DNA from 4 places in the Mesorhizobium sp. BR1-1-2 genome. Region 1 is predicted to be linked to each of the others. Evidence: riboswitches for the same ligand, from Rfam matches in the RefSeq annotation. Region 1 holds a riboswitch; each other region holds the start of a gene.

Region 1 (3,187 bases):
GCTCGACAACGCCGCCGTCACGCGCAAGCGCACGGTGTTCGAGTACTGGGCCCACGAGGCCTCGTTCCTGCCGGTCGAGACCTATCCGTTGATGCGTTGGCGCATGCAGCGCGCCGAGCGCGGCGATGAAATGTACCTGGGACTGGCCAAATGGGGGCGCGAGCACGCCGCCTATATAGAAGAGATCTACCGCGAGGTCGCGGAGCGCGGTCCGATAGCCGCGTCCGCGCTCGAAGGCCAGAAAGGATCCGGCGGCTGGTGGGGCTGGAGCCACGCCAAGCATGCCTTCGAATGGCTGTTCTGGGCAGGACGCATCACCACCGCGCACCGCCGTGGCTTCGAACGCTTCTATGATCTGCCCGAGCGCGTGCTGCCGCAGGCAATCCTCGATCTGCCGGTGCCATCAGCGGAGGACGCGCATCGGGAATTGCTGCGGATCTCCGCCCGCGCCCATGGCGTCGCGACAGCAAGCGACCTGCGCGACTATTTCCGCCTGTCGCCGGCCGACATGAAGGGCCGGCTGGAGGAACTGGTTGAAACAGGCGAGTTGGTGCCGGTGCGTGTCGAGGGTTGGAATAAACCGGCTTACCTCCACAAGGAGGTCCGCATTCCCCGCAAAATCGAGGCCCGCGCCCTGCTGGCGCCGTTCGATCCGGTCGTCTTCGAGCGCTCGCGCACGGAGCGGCTGTTCGATTTCCACTACCGCATAGAAATCTACACCCCTGCCGAAAAGCGGCAATACGGCTATTACGTCCTGCCCTTCCTGCTCGGCGACAGGATCGTGGCGCGCGTCGACCTCAAGGCCGACCGGCCGGCCGGCGTGCTACGCGTCCACGCGGCCTATGCCGAGCCGAGCGCGCCGCCTGAGACCGCCGCGCAACTCTTCCAGGAATTGACGCAGATGCAGGGCTGGCTCGGCCTCGAACGGATTGAGGTTACGCCCGCCGGCGACCTTGGGCAGCCGCTCGCCGACATTGCCGTGTCGTAGACGCGCGTTGACACCGCCGCCTGCAAGAGCCTAAATCCCATCCAGACGGTCTCCTCTCGGCAAAGGGAGGAGCCAAGAGGGAATGCGGTGCGAAATCTCGATTTCAAATCCGCGGCTGTCCCCGCAACTGTAAGCGACGAGCCAAGGCCGAAAACCACTGGGACGGTCCCGGGAAGGCGGCACGAAGGCGATGACCCGCGAGCCAGGAGACCTGCCGTCTGAGACATAAGAATCCGATCGCCCGGCGGGTTTTCCGGGCAAGGAGCCCGATTTGGAACGCGACAGCAGTTTCCCGGCTGAAACAGCGGACATTTTGTCTGGCGATAGCGACGCCTTGGCCGGCGTCACTGTTATCGTCTGCGCTTCCTGCCGCGACGAGACCGGTTCCGACGCCCATCCCCGCGCCGGCGAAGCTTTGGCTCAAGATACGCGCCAAGCCGCCTCGGCCGAAAACATCCGCGTCCGCACCGTCGAATGCCTCGGCAACTGCAAGCGCCGCCTCAGTGCGGCGATCCTTCGCGACGGCTGCTGGAGTTATGTCTTCGGCGACCTGAACATCGCCAGTGGCGCCGATCTCGTCACCGGCGCGAAACTTTTCGCCACTTCGACCGACGGCCTTATTCCCTGGCGTGGCCGGCCCGATTCCCTCAAGCGCGGCCTCGTGGCCCGCATTCCACCCCTTGACCTGTTGAAGGACTGATCATGACCGCCGCAGTTTCCGCCGCCACTCTCTCCCGCGTCCCCTGTACCGTCGTCACCGGCTTCCTGGGTGCCGGCAAAACCACGCTGGTCCGCCATCTCCTGGAAAACGCGGGCGGCAAGCGTATCGCCATCATCGTCAACGAATTCGGCGATATCGGCGTCGACGGCGAGATCCTCAAGGGCTGCGGCATCGACACCTGCCCGGAGGAAAACATCGTCGAACTGGCCAATGGCTGCATCTGCTGCACCGTCGCCGACGATTTCGTCCCGGCGCTCGACCAGATCCTGTCGCTGACGCCGAAGGTCGACCACATCCTGATCGAAACCTCAGGCCTGGCTCTGCCCAAGCCGCTGGTCCAGGCATTCCAGTGGCCGACGGTGAAGAGCCGCGTGACGGTCGACGGTGTGATCGCCGTGGTCGACGGTCCGGCATTGGCGGAGGGGCGCGTCGCCAACGACATGGACGCCCTGCGGGCGCAGCGTGCCGAGGATGAGAGCCTCGACCATGACGACCCGGTCGAGGAGGTGTTCGAGGACCAGATCGCCTGCGCCGACCTCATCATCCTGTCGAAGAGCGACCTGATGGATGCCGCAGGTTCGGCTCGCGCCAACGCCATCATTGGCGAACACTCCGCTCGCGCCGTGAAGGTCGTGCCGACGGCTCATGGCAAGGTCGATCCGTCCGTGCTGCTCGGGCTGGGCCTCGCCGTCGAGGACGACATCGAGAACCGCAAGTCCCATCATGACGGCGCCTTCGACCACGAGCATGACGACTTCGACACGTTCATCGTCGACATCCCCTCGATCGCCAACCCGGACGACCTGGCAAAACGCGTCGCGACCGCCGCCGAACAGGAAAACGTGCTGCGGGTGAAGGGTTTCGTCGAGGTCGGAGGCAAGCCGATGCGGCTTTTGCTGCAGGCGGTCGGTCCGCGCGTCAATCATTACTACGACCGCGCCTGGACGGCTGACGACGACCGCCGCTCGCGCCTGGTCGTCATCGGTCTCAAGGGGCTGAACCGCCCGGCGATCGAGCATATCCTCGCCGGCTGACGCAACACCGATCGCGATGCACATCCTCGCCACCACATCCGCCTCGCTCGACGATCTCGCCGAGCCGGTCGATCTGCGGCAGACGCCGGCGGATATGGTGGCGCTGTCCTTCACCGACAGCGACCTAGCCGGACTGGCGGCGGCCTGGAAAGGCGACGCCGATCGGCTGCCCACGATGCGGCTGGCCGCGCTACGCGACCTGCGTCACCCCATGTCCGTCGACCTCTGGATCGACAGCGTCGCCCGTCACGCCAAAGTCATCCTGGTGCGTATTCTCGGCGGTTACGAGTGGTGGCGCTACGGCTGCGACCAGTTGGCCGTGGTTGCCCGCGAGCGCGGCATAAAGCTGGCGCTGCTGCCCGGAGAGAGCCATGACGAGGATATCAGGCTGATCGAAGCCTCGACGCTGCCGCGCGAGGAGTTGGACGCATTGCTGGGCTATTT
Region 2 (3,187 bases), on a different contig from region 1:
AGTCGGGCGCCAAGAGCGGCAGCCGGATGGCGTCGATGCGGCCCATATGGCCGAACCAACCCTCCCGGCTCGACCGTTCCTCGATCATGAAGCCGAGCGACAGGCCTGGCATGCGGCTGCCGAGCAATTCCAGTTCCTTGCGGAAGATGATCTCTTCGGGCCGGCGCGCGCAATTGACGAAGCCGACATCGGTCCATGGCGCGCAGTCGTTCAGCCAGCGCAGCATAGACATCATCGGCGTCACGCCGGAGCCGGCCGAGATGAACAGATATTTGGCTGCCGGGTGGCTGTGCAGCGAAAAGTCTCCGGCCGGCCCATAGGCCTTGACGTGCGAACCGGGCCTCAAATGGTCGAACATCCAGCGCGTGCCGGTGCTGCCGGCCTGCGCCTTCACCGTCACCGCGATCGAGAACGGCCGCGAGGGCGAAGACGACAGCGTGTAGGTGCGCATCAGCGGCCCATCCGCTATCGGCAGTTCCAGCGTCACGAACTGGCCCGGCTTGTAGCGGAACCAGGTCTGGTTATCGGAGCGGAAGGTGAAGGTCTTTACATCAGGCGCCTCATCGCTCACGCCGATCACTTCCAGCACCTGGAGCCTGTCGTTCCAGGGCGTCATCTGATCGAGATGGCGATAGAGGCCGAGATCCGTCATCGCATTCATCCCTCACCTCTCAAGCAACGCTGCGCAGGGCCGGCCGGCCGCCTTCGGCGAGGCGCGGACCGATGAAACGCGCGTACCAGTCCACGAACTGGATGACGCCGCCTTCGTGCAGTTCGGAATAGGGGCCGGGTTCATAGGCCGGCGACAGGATGCCGAAGGCGTTTTCCTCGACGATGCGGCGGTCTTGGTCGTTGGTCTCGGTCCAGACATGGGTGAGCTCGGCGAGATCGTAGTCGACACCCTCGACCGCGTCCTTGTGAACCAGCCATTTGGTCGTCACCGCGGTCTCGGTGGCGCTGATCGGCAGCACCCGGAAGGTGACTGCGTGGTCGCCGAGGATGTGGTTCCAGGTCGTCGGATAGTGATAGAGCAGCAACGAGCCGATGCGGTCGGTGGCAACGCTGTCGGACAAGTTCTTCTTGACCGCGCGTTTTCCCGTCAGCGTGTAACTGACGGCATCGCGCAGCAGCGGCGCGCGGGTGGCACGGTATTGCCCGGCCGGGTCGATGCGGAATCTGCTCGGCAGGCCGGCGGCCTCGCATTTGGCCCAGTGAGCCAGCATCTCCGGGTCGCTGTCGGCGCCTTGCACGCCGGTCACGGTCGGCGCCTCAGGAAAGGTCTTGCAGAGCTCCGGATGGTTGCCGGCGCAATGATAGCATTCGCGGTTGTTTTCCCAGACCAGCTTCCAATTGCCCTTCTCGACGATGGTGCTCTCGAAGGCGACCTTTGCTTCGCGCAGCCGATGCGGCAGCAAATAGGGTTCGATCATCGTCCGCATCGGCACGAAATCCGCCGGCTCGTCGGCGAGGCAAATGAAGATGTAGCCGCCGACGCTTTCGTAGGCGACCGGCTTCAGGCCGAACTGGCTCTTGTCGAAACCCTCGGCCATCTGCCTGGCGAACAGCAGCCTGCCGTCCAGTTCGTAGGTCCACTGATGGTAGGGGCAGACGAGCTTCGCCGCCGTGCCCTTGTCGGTGTTGCAGACGCGGCTGCCGCGATGGCGGCAAGAATTGTGGAAGGCGTTGATGTTGCCCTTCTGGTCGCGCACCAGCACCACAGGATAGTCGCCGATCTGCACGGTGATGAAGCTGCCGGGCCTGGGCAGTTCGCAATCATGACCGATGAACAGCCAGTCGCGGTACCAGATCAGCTCCATATCGAGCTTGAAGTATTCGGCGTCGGTATAGAAGGGCTGCTCGAGTGAGAAGCCGTCCCTGCGGCCTTGCAGCCGTTTCAGCATGTCGTTGCGCGCATCCATGTCCTGTCCTCGCATTGAAGTCCTGTCCTCGCATTGAAGGACTGAACGGAGGGGAGAGAGGAAGGATCAAGCCGCGCGCCGGCTTGCGCCGGACATGCACCATCCGCCTCTTGACCGCCCGCCGCGATCAGTCGAGTCCAACATCTCAGGCTGGTTTCCGGGCTCTGGAGCTGTCCTTGCGGACTGTCGCGACACCTTCCCAGGCCTTTGCCCAGTGGTCTCCCGTCGCGACCTGAACTCCACCACCGTTGCGGGGGCAGCGCCGGATTCTGACCGGCTTCCCAATTCTCCGCCTCGTCGTCACGTGGCGGCACCCGAGATGGCAGGATCTAACCATGATCGCCGACTTGTCGTCGGCATGAAAACGACATCGCATCAATGCCGCGCGACACGCATTGGAAACGGTGCGGCCGTCGTTGAAGGGGCAGAAAGGCTCGGCTCGCCGCCTCGGAATTCAACTCGTGGCGGAGCCAAAAAAGGTTAACGGTTTCGAAAAGTGACTATTAGCGCCCTCTAAAATCGAACCGAACGGTTCGTTTCTGTTGACGATGCGTGCAGGACGGTGTGAACACTGCGCCTTCGACACAGTTGGTGATCGCACGATCAGTTTACCTAACTATCTGATAGTAAACGGAAAAAAACGAATGTAGAAGGCCCTGGCACAATTTCAAGTGGTGGAAACTTGGTCCACGCGGAAAAACTTCGTGATTGGAAATGGCGGTATGGCTTTCCCACATCGGGGCTGTCCGAACGACGCGATTTCCTCCCAAGACACGCCGCTAGACGGACGGGAAAAATACTGGAGTATCAAAAATGAAAAAGATCATTCTCACTGCCGCCGCCCTTCTGGCTGTTTCCGGCAGCGCCTTCGCTGGTAGCGACCACTATGGTTCGAATGCCCCTGCGGCCACCGCCGTCGACAGCTCGTACACCGCTTCGACCAAGAAGTCGGAACCGGCTGCCCAGACGCCTGTCCAGGGCGCCGATCGCAACCTCTTCGGCAACAACTAATAGCCGATCTCCAGTTGACGGCGGGCTTTTCCGCCGTCCTGGCGAAATTTGAGAATTCAGGAGACTTGAAATGAAGAAGATCGTTCTTGCTGCCGCCGCCGTTCTGGCCGTTTCGGGCAGTGCTTTCGCCAGCAGCGACAACTATGGCTCCAATGGCGCCAACCAGCCTGCCGTCACCTCGGTCGACAACGCGCACACGGCTTCGGTCCAGAAGTCCGCGCCGTCTGCCCAGGCGCCTGTTCAGGGTGCCGACCGCA
Region 3 (3,187 bases), on a different contig from region 1:
AGGAAATGATCGCCGAAACGCGCGCCAAATTGATTGCCGCAGCCCGGCATGCGTTCGGAACGATCGGTTATGCCGAAGCGTCGATGGACGATTTCACCGCATCGGCGGGACTGACGCGCGGTGCGCTCTATCATCATTTCGGCGACAAAAAGGGGCTCTTGCAGGCGGTCATCGCCGAAATCGACGCCGAGATGGCGGCACGGGTGAATGAGGTTGCAGCGAAAGCACCGACCCGCTGGCAAAGCTTCGTCGACGAATGCACGAGCTACATCGAAATGGCGCTGGAGCCGGAAATCCAGCGAATCATGTTCCGGGACGGTCCGGCCGTGCTGGGGGATCCCGCGCAATGGCCGAACGCCAATGCCTGCGTCGCGTCGATGACCGATCACCTGACGACGCTGCAGGGCGACGGGGTGGTCGTCTCGGGCGTCGACCCCGAGACCGCGGCACGGCTGATCAACGGGGCGAGCAGTCAGGCGGCGCAGCGGATCGCCAATTCGAACGACCCGGAAGCGACATCAAAGACCGTGGTGGCGGCATTCAAGCAACTGCTCGAAGGATTGTTGAGGAAGGGTGCCACAGCCGCCTGAAGGCGGATAGCCGAGGTGCTTCCAGGTTCAGATGCTCAGCACAAGGCGCAGGCCGCCGGCAGCGCTGAGCATGCCGTAGCGGCAATCAAATCAAGGGTTTGCCAGGTTTTTCGCGTGTTGCCGCCTTGAGGCGGGCGATCGTTGACTTGAGCGGCACTTCGCCCTGTCCGCAAAACGTCTCGCTCATGATCAGCTCGGGCAGCGGCAACCGTCGACCCCAGCCATGTGTTTCGAGGTCCGGTTTCGGCGCGAACTCGGAGACGCGGCCGACACAGAGATAGGCCACCGGCGTCACATGCTCGGGAATCGACAGGAGGTCTTTCAACGCCTGCGCCTCGATAATGCTGACCCAGCCGACGCCGACGCCTTCGGCGCGCGCCGCCAGCCAGAAATTCTGCACCGCGCAGACCGTGCTGTAGAGATCCATCTCGGGATTGTGCCAGCGTCCCAGCGGCGAGCCCTGTGAGCGTCGGCGGTCGCAGGTGATGCAGATATTGAACGCGCTTTCGCAGATGCCTTCCAGCTTGAGCTTGCGGTAGAGCGCCCGCCGCTCTTCCTCGATGGCGGGCAATTCCTGCTCGCGCGCCGCCAGGAACAGGTCGCGCACCTTTTCCCGTCGTTCGGTGCCACGAATGACGATGAAATTCCATGGCTGCATGAAGCCGACCGATGGCGCGTGATGGGCGGCAAGCAGCAGCCGTGCCAGCACCTCGTCATCGACGGCCTCTGATGTAAAATGGCTGCGGACATCGCGCCGCGTGAACATGGCGCGGTAGACCGCATCGCGCGCCATCTGGTCGAATCCGTCACCCACGGGGATGGTCATATCGTCCGGCATCGCTTGTCCCCTTGCGATTGCAATCAACTGCCGTCCGCCTGACCATGCGGATGACGATGCCTGCCAGGCCGGTCTTCTGGCTCGGGATCAACCCGCGTCCGGCGCCTTCCCGTCATCGACAGTGGCATTTACCGGCGCGGTCCCCCTTACAGCGTTGGGCACGCCACGGGATCAAACCGTGTTCCCGATTCTCCCGCTCGCAGCGGGCACCAGGCAGCGGCCGGGACTTTACGACGAAGCCTCCGCGCCGCCAATCCCCGCGGCGACGCGAATGGACGCAGGCGCGATTTTCCCCAGCCATCAGGCCGCAACGCATGGCTATCGCCGCTCCGGGGCACTAGATAGGGAGCATGGCCACTCGTCTCTACACCCATCCGATCTTCCTCGAGCACATCACGCCCCCCGGCCATCCGGAGCGGCCGGACCGCTTGCGCGCCATCGAGCGCGTGCTCGACGAGGAGGCTTTTGCCGCGCTCGACCGCCTCGAGGCGCCGGAAGGCGACGAGGCCACCATTCTCTATGCGCATCCCGAGGACTTCGTCGAGCGGGTGCGCGCCGCCATTCCCGAGACGGGCATCGCCCGCATCGATGCCGACACAACGGCCAGCCCGAAGAGCTGGCAAGCGGCGATCACCGCGATCGGCGCCGCCAACGCCGCCGTCGACGACGTCTTTGCCGGCAGGGCAGACAACGTTTTCGTCGCCGCCCGGCCGCCCGGCCATCATGCGGAGAAAGCGACGGCGATGGGCTTCTGCCTGTTCAACACGGCGGCCATCGCCGCACGTTATGCACAGCGCAAACACGACATCGAACGTGTCGCCATCGTCGACTGGGACGTGCATCACGGCAACGGCACGCAGGATATTTTCTGGGACGATCCGTCCGTGCTTTACTGCTCGACCCACCAGATGCCGCTCTACCCCGGCACCGGAGCAAAGAACGAAACCGGCGCCGGCAACATCGTCAACGCGCCGCTTGCGCCGCAAACCGGCAGCGAGGCGTTCCGCGATGCCTTCCTGTCGCGCGTGCTGCCCTCGCTCGACAATTTTGCACCCGACCTGATCATCATTTCGGCCGGTTTCGACGCGCATCATCGCGACCCGCTGGCTGAGATCAACCTGACCGAGGATGATTTCGACTGGGCGACCGGCCAGCTCATGCAGCGCGCGGCGCGCCACAGCGGCAACCGGCTCGTCAGCCTGCTCGAGGGCGGCTACGATCTGCAAGGATTGGCATTTTCGGTCGCCGCCCATGTCGGGCGACTGATGAAAGGATGAATGATGGCTGGTGAAACCAACGAAGACGTCAAGGCGATGAGCTTCGAACAGGCTCTCGACGCGCTGGAGAAGATCGTCGATGATCTGGAGCGTGGCGATGTGCCGCTCGACCAGTCGATCAGGATCTACGAGCGCGGGGAGGCGCTGAAGGTGCATTGCGACCGGCTGCTCAAGGCGGCCGAGGACAAGGTGGAGAAGATCAGGCTGTCGCGCGACGGCAAGCCGGCCGGGACGGAGCCGCTGGACGCGGATTGAGGCACGCGGCCGTTACCGGTTTTTGACACGATCATGATTGAGGATAGAACGCATCCCGATTGAAACGGCTTCAGGACAAGAGGAGATACGGAAGCGATGTGCAGAAACATCAAGACCCTGTTCAATTTTGATCCGCCGGCAACCGATGACGAGGTGCGCGATGCTGCCCTTCAGTTCGTCCGCAAGCTGAGCGGAACGACGCGGCCCTCGAAGCAGAACCAGCACGC
Region 4 (3,187 bases), on a different contig from region 1:
TCCTTGCCGAAGATCTTGCCCAGCTTCTCGACATCGCCATAGAGCAGCTCCATCGAAGCGGCAGGCCGGTTCTTGTCGAGATGGACGCAGCTTTCCGTCAGCACCAGTGTCTTGATGCCGTGTTGCGCCAGCGTATCGGGCGTCACCTCGCCGCCCGGCTTCATGCCGTAGTACCAGCCGGCGAAGAAGAAGTCGGGCTCGACAGCGACCAGGTTTTCCAGCGTCGGATATTTGGGCGCCAGTTCCGGGATCGAGCCTTGCTCGGCCTTGAATTCGGGGCCGACCTTGTACCATCCGGTGATGCCGGTCAGGCCGACGATCGACGGCTGCAGCTTCAGGGCGAAGGCCATCTCGGCCATGTTGAGATCGTGAATGACGGCACGCTTGGGCGGCGCGTCGAACGTCAGCGGCTTTCCGCAGCTGTCGACCGTCACCGGAAAGGCGAAGGCCGTAGAGGCCAGCAGGGAGAAGGCAAGAGACACGGCAAGGCGTTTCACGGATATTGCTCCTTTGTTGAACAGGATCTGCCGGAAATGGCTTCGATCACGAAGATGGCGCGGCACGGTTCGGAACCTCGAACACCGTCAGCTCGCGGTCCTCCGTCGGGTGGCGCAACCTAAAGACGTCGACACCGAAGATCTCGCGGATCAGCTGCTGGGTGAGTGCTTCGCGTGGCGGCGCCAGCACATGCAAGCGGCCATGGCTCATCACCGCGACCCTGGTGGCGAAAGGCGTCACCAGCGCCAGATCGTGCAGCACCGCGATCACGGTCATGCCGAGGCCTGCCACCAGTTCGAGCAACTCGCTGCGCGCCCGCGGGTCGAGATGGTTGGTCGGCTCGTCGAGGAATAGGATCTTCGGCTCCTGCGCGATGGCGCGGGCAAGCTGGGCGCGCTGGCGCTCGCCGCCCGACAGCGAGCCGATGGTGCGGCCAAGCAGCGGCAACAGCCCGGTCCGGCGCAGCGCCTCGACGACAATGTCGCGTTCCTCGCTCCTGTGCCTGCGGCCGGCATGCGGAACCCGGCCGAGCTCGACATAGTCGATGACCGCCAGTCGTGGATCGGGTTGATCGGTCTGGCCGACGACGGCGATGTGCAGCGCCCGCTCGGCGGTCGAAATCCTGTCGAGCCGGCGCGCGGTGAGCTTCACTTCGCCCGAACTCGGCCGCAGCATGCCCGACAGCATGCGCAGCAATGTCGTCTTGCCGGCGCCGTTGGGACCGATGATGGCGAGACGGTCGCCCGCCGCCACCGAAAGGCTGACCGGATGCACCAGATGCAGGCCATCCGCCGCCGCGGCCAGATCGCGGGCCTCGAGAAGCGGCGCGGTCATGGGCAATTCCTTGCAGGGCCTGCCGGAATACGGGCCAGCGTCTTGCCTGCCAGTCCTGCTGGACGCTGGCCTGAATTCACCTCGGTGGCGATATCGCGGCAAAGCGTGCACACGACGATGCGATGCATGGGAATGCAGTGAATGCGATCGATGGCGCCGTCCAACTTCCGTCACTTTCAAAAATGGCGACGGAAGGAAGCTGGCTTGAACCGGTCGACAAGACCGAACCCGCGTCTCCTCCCGGCACACCCCGTCCGGTCAACTCATGCAGATGGCAGGTCTCCTGGCTCGCGGGTCGTTGCGCCATCCTGCCTTCCCAGCCTTGCCGGCCAGTGGCTTTTTCGGATTTTGCTCGCCGCTTACAGTTGCGGGGGCAGCCATGGCTTCGACCCGAAAGGTGGGCCTCACCATGTTCCCTTTTCACCCCTCGCCTTGCGGCGCGGGGACCATCACGAGTCGCAGCCTAGGATGCAGGCAGCGTCAAGGCAAGGTCGATGTATGTTCTGTTATAACAATACATTCGCATGGTCAATCACTATCGCGTGCCACCAGTTCCAGCGGCCAGACCTCGCGAATGATCTCTGGCCCTTTCGCGCCGGCGAAAGCCGGGAGCGAGGCGAGCAGGATTTCGCCAAGCCGCCGCCCCATCGGATCCAGGCTCGGACGAAAGCCGGTCAGCGCCGGCGAGAAATAACGGCAGAGCGGCGTGTCGACGATGACGATCACCGCGACATCATGGCCGGGCTTGATCCCCATTTCGGCGAGCGCTTTGCAGCCGCCGAGCGCCATCGAGTCGTTGTTGAAGATGATCGCGGTCGGCGGATCCTTCGACCGCATGACTTGCGGTGTCACCGCGTAGCCACCGGCTTCGTTGATGAAACCATCCACAATCAGGGCGGGATCGACTTCGATGCCGTGCCGCCGCAGCGCCTTGCCATAGCCCTCCAGAAACAGATAACCGAAATTCAGGTCAAGCGACGGCCGGATGGCGGCGATGCGGCGGTGGCCGCGCGCGACCAGTCGGTCGACTGCATCGGCGCCCGCCTTCTCGAAATCCAGGTCCAGAGAAGGATAGTTGTCGTCGCCGGACCGGCTTCGGCCGAGCGTCGCGAAGGGAAAGCCTGCCTTGCTCAGATAGTCGATGCGATCGTCCTCGCGCCGCGTCCAGGCCAGCACGACGGCATCGGCACGACGTGTCTCGACGACACGGCGCAGGCGCTCCTGCTGATAGTCGCCCGGCGCGCCCATGACGATGATCAGGTCGAGCCCATGTTCGGCCAGTGCCGCTTGCAGCCCACTCAAAAACGGGATGAAAAACGGCTCGCCATATTCCTGGTCGCCCGGATGCGGCTGGAGCATGAAGGCCACGGCATGCGTGGTGCCACGACGAAGGTTCCTGCCCGACTGGTTCGGCGAATAGTTGAGTTGCCGCGCCGCGTCTAGCACGCGCTGGCGCGTCTCGGCATTGACGTCGGCGCGCCCGTTAAGCGCGCGCGAGACCGTGCCGATCGAAATATTCAGATGCCGTGCAAGATCGTGAATGCTGGATGCCAAGACCTCCCCCTCCTGCTTCTGGCTAGCACCAGCCGGTCGTGCGGCCAAGGCGTTTCAGAACCGACGGTACAAATCCGATTGACAATATACGCCATCGGGTGTGTCATCGTAAACGTTTACGGAAGTCATTTACGGACTACCGTGGTGCCAGCCAGGAGAGGTTGGCCGGAGGAGCGCTGGATGATGCACGTCGTCCTGGTCGGGTGCGGAGCCATGAGCAAAACCTGGCTCGAGGCCGCCCGCCAATCCCCTGCCGTCAGGATCGTCGGCCTCGTCGACCTCGACGCCGACAGGGCGCGCC

The links. A riboswitch is a leader RNA that binds a small molecule or an ion and turns the genes downstream of it on or off. The one in region 1 is predicted to bind cobalamin.
Region 2: another riboswitch for cobalamin. It lies ahead of LB551_RS27005 (aromatic ring-hydroxylating oxygenase subunit alpha); the one in region 1 lies ahead of LB551_RS16350 (DUF1636 family protein).
Region 3: another riboswitch for cobalamin. It lies ahead of bluB (5,6-dimethylbenzimidazole synthase); the one in region 1 lies ahead of LB551_RS16350 (DUF1636 family protein).
Region 4: another riboswitch for cobalamin. It lies ahead of LB551_RS05765 (ABC transporter ATP-binding protein); the one in region 1 lies ahead of LB551_RS16350 (DUF1636 family protein).

What each region holds. Positions count from the first base shown of each region.
Region 1 covers NZ_JAIUID010000006.1:213,539-216,725, reverse strand. Annotated here, with positions in the region: gene LB551_RS16355 (winged helix-turn-helix domain-containing protein) at 1-988, shown strand, start outside; cobalamin riboswitch at 1,018-1,222, shown strand; gene LB551_RS16350 (DUF1636 family protein) at 1,260-1,688, shown strand; gene cobW (cobalamin biosynthesis protein CobW) at 1,691-2,743, shown strand; gene cobN (cobaltochelatase subunit CobN) at 2,760-3,187, shown strand, end outside.
Region 2 covers NZ_JAIUID010000019.1:9,020-12,206, forward strand. Annotated here, with positions in the region: gene LB551_RS27000 (hybrid-cluster NAD(P)-dependent oxidoreductase) at 1-652, opposite strand, end outside; gene LB551_RS27005 (aromatic ring-hydroxylating oxygenase subunit alpha) at 672-1,919, opposite strand; cobalamin riboswitch at 2,050-2,252, opposite strand; gene LB551_RS27010 (DUF680 domain-containing protein) at 2,733-2,930, shown strand; gene LB551_RS27015 (DUF680 domain-containing protein) at 3,001-3,187, shown strand, end outside.
Region 3 covers NZ_JAIUID010000005.1:317,261-320,447, forward strand. Annotated here, with positions in the region: gene LB551_RS14065 (TetR/AcrR family transcriptional regulator) at 1-590, shown strand, start outside; gene bluB (5,6-dimethylbenzimidazole synthase) at 676-1,428, opposite strand; cobalamin riboswitch at 1,477-1,657, opposite strand; gene LB551_RS14075 (histone deacetylase family protein) at 1,779-2,705, shown strand; gene LB551_RS14080 (exodeoxyribonuclease VII small subunit) at 2,709-2,960, shown strand; gene LB551_RS14085 (DUF2277 domain-containing protein) at 3,057-3,187, shown strand, end outside.
Region 4 covers NZ_JAIUID010000002.1:496,747-499,933, forward strand. Annotated here, with positions in the region: gene LB551_RS05760 (ABC transporter substrate-binding protein) at 1-497, opposite strand, end outside; gene LB551_RS05765 (ABC transporter ATP-binding protein) at 544-1,332, opposite strand; cobalamin riboswitch at 1,588-1,798, opposite strand; gene LB551_RS05770 (LacI family DNA-binding transcriptional regulator) at 1,861-2,886, opposite strand; gene LB551_RS05775 (Gfo/Idh/MocA family protein) at 3,067-3,187, shown strand, end outside.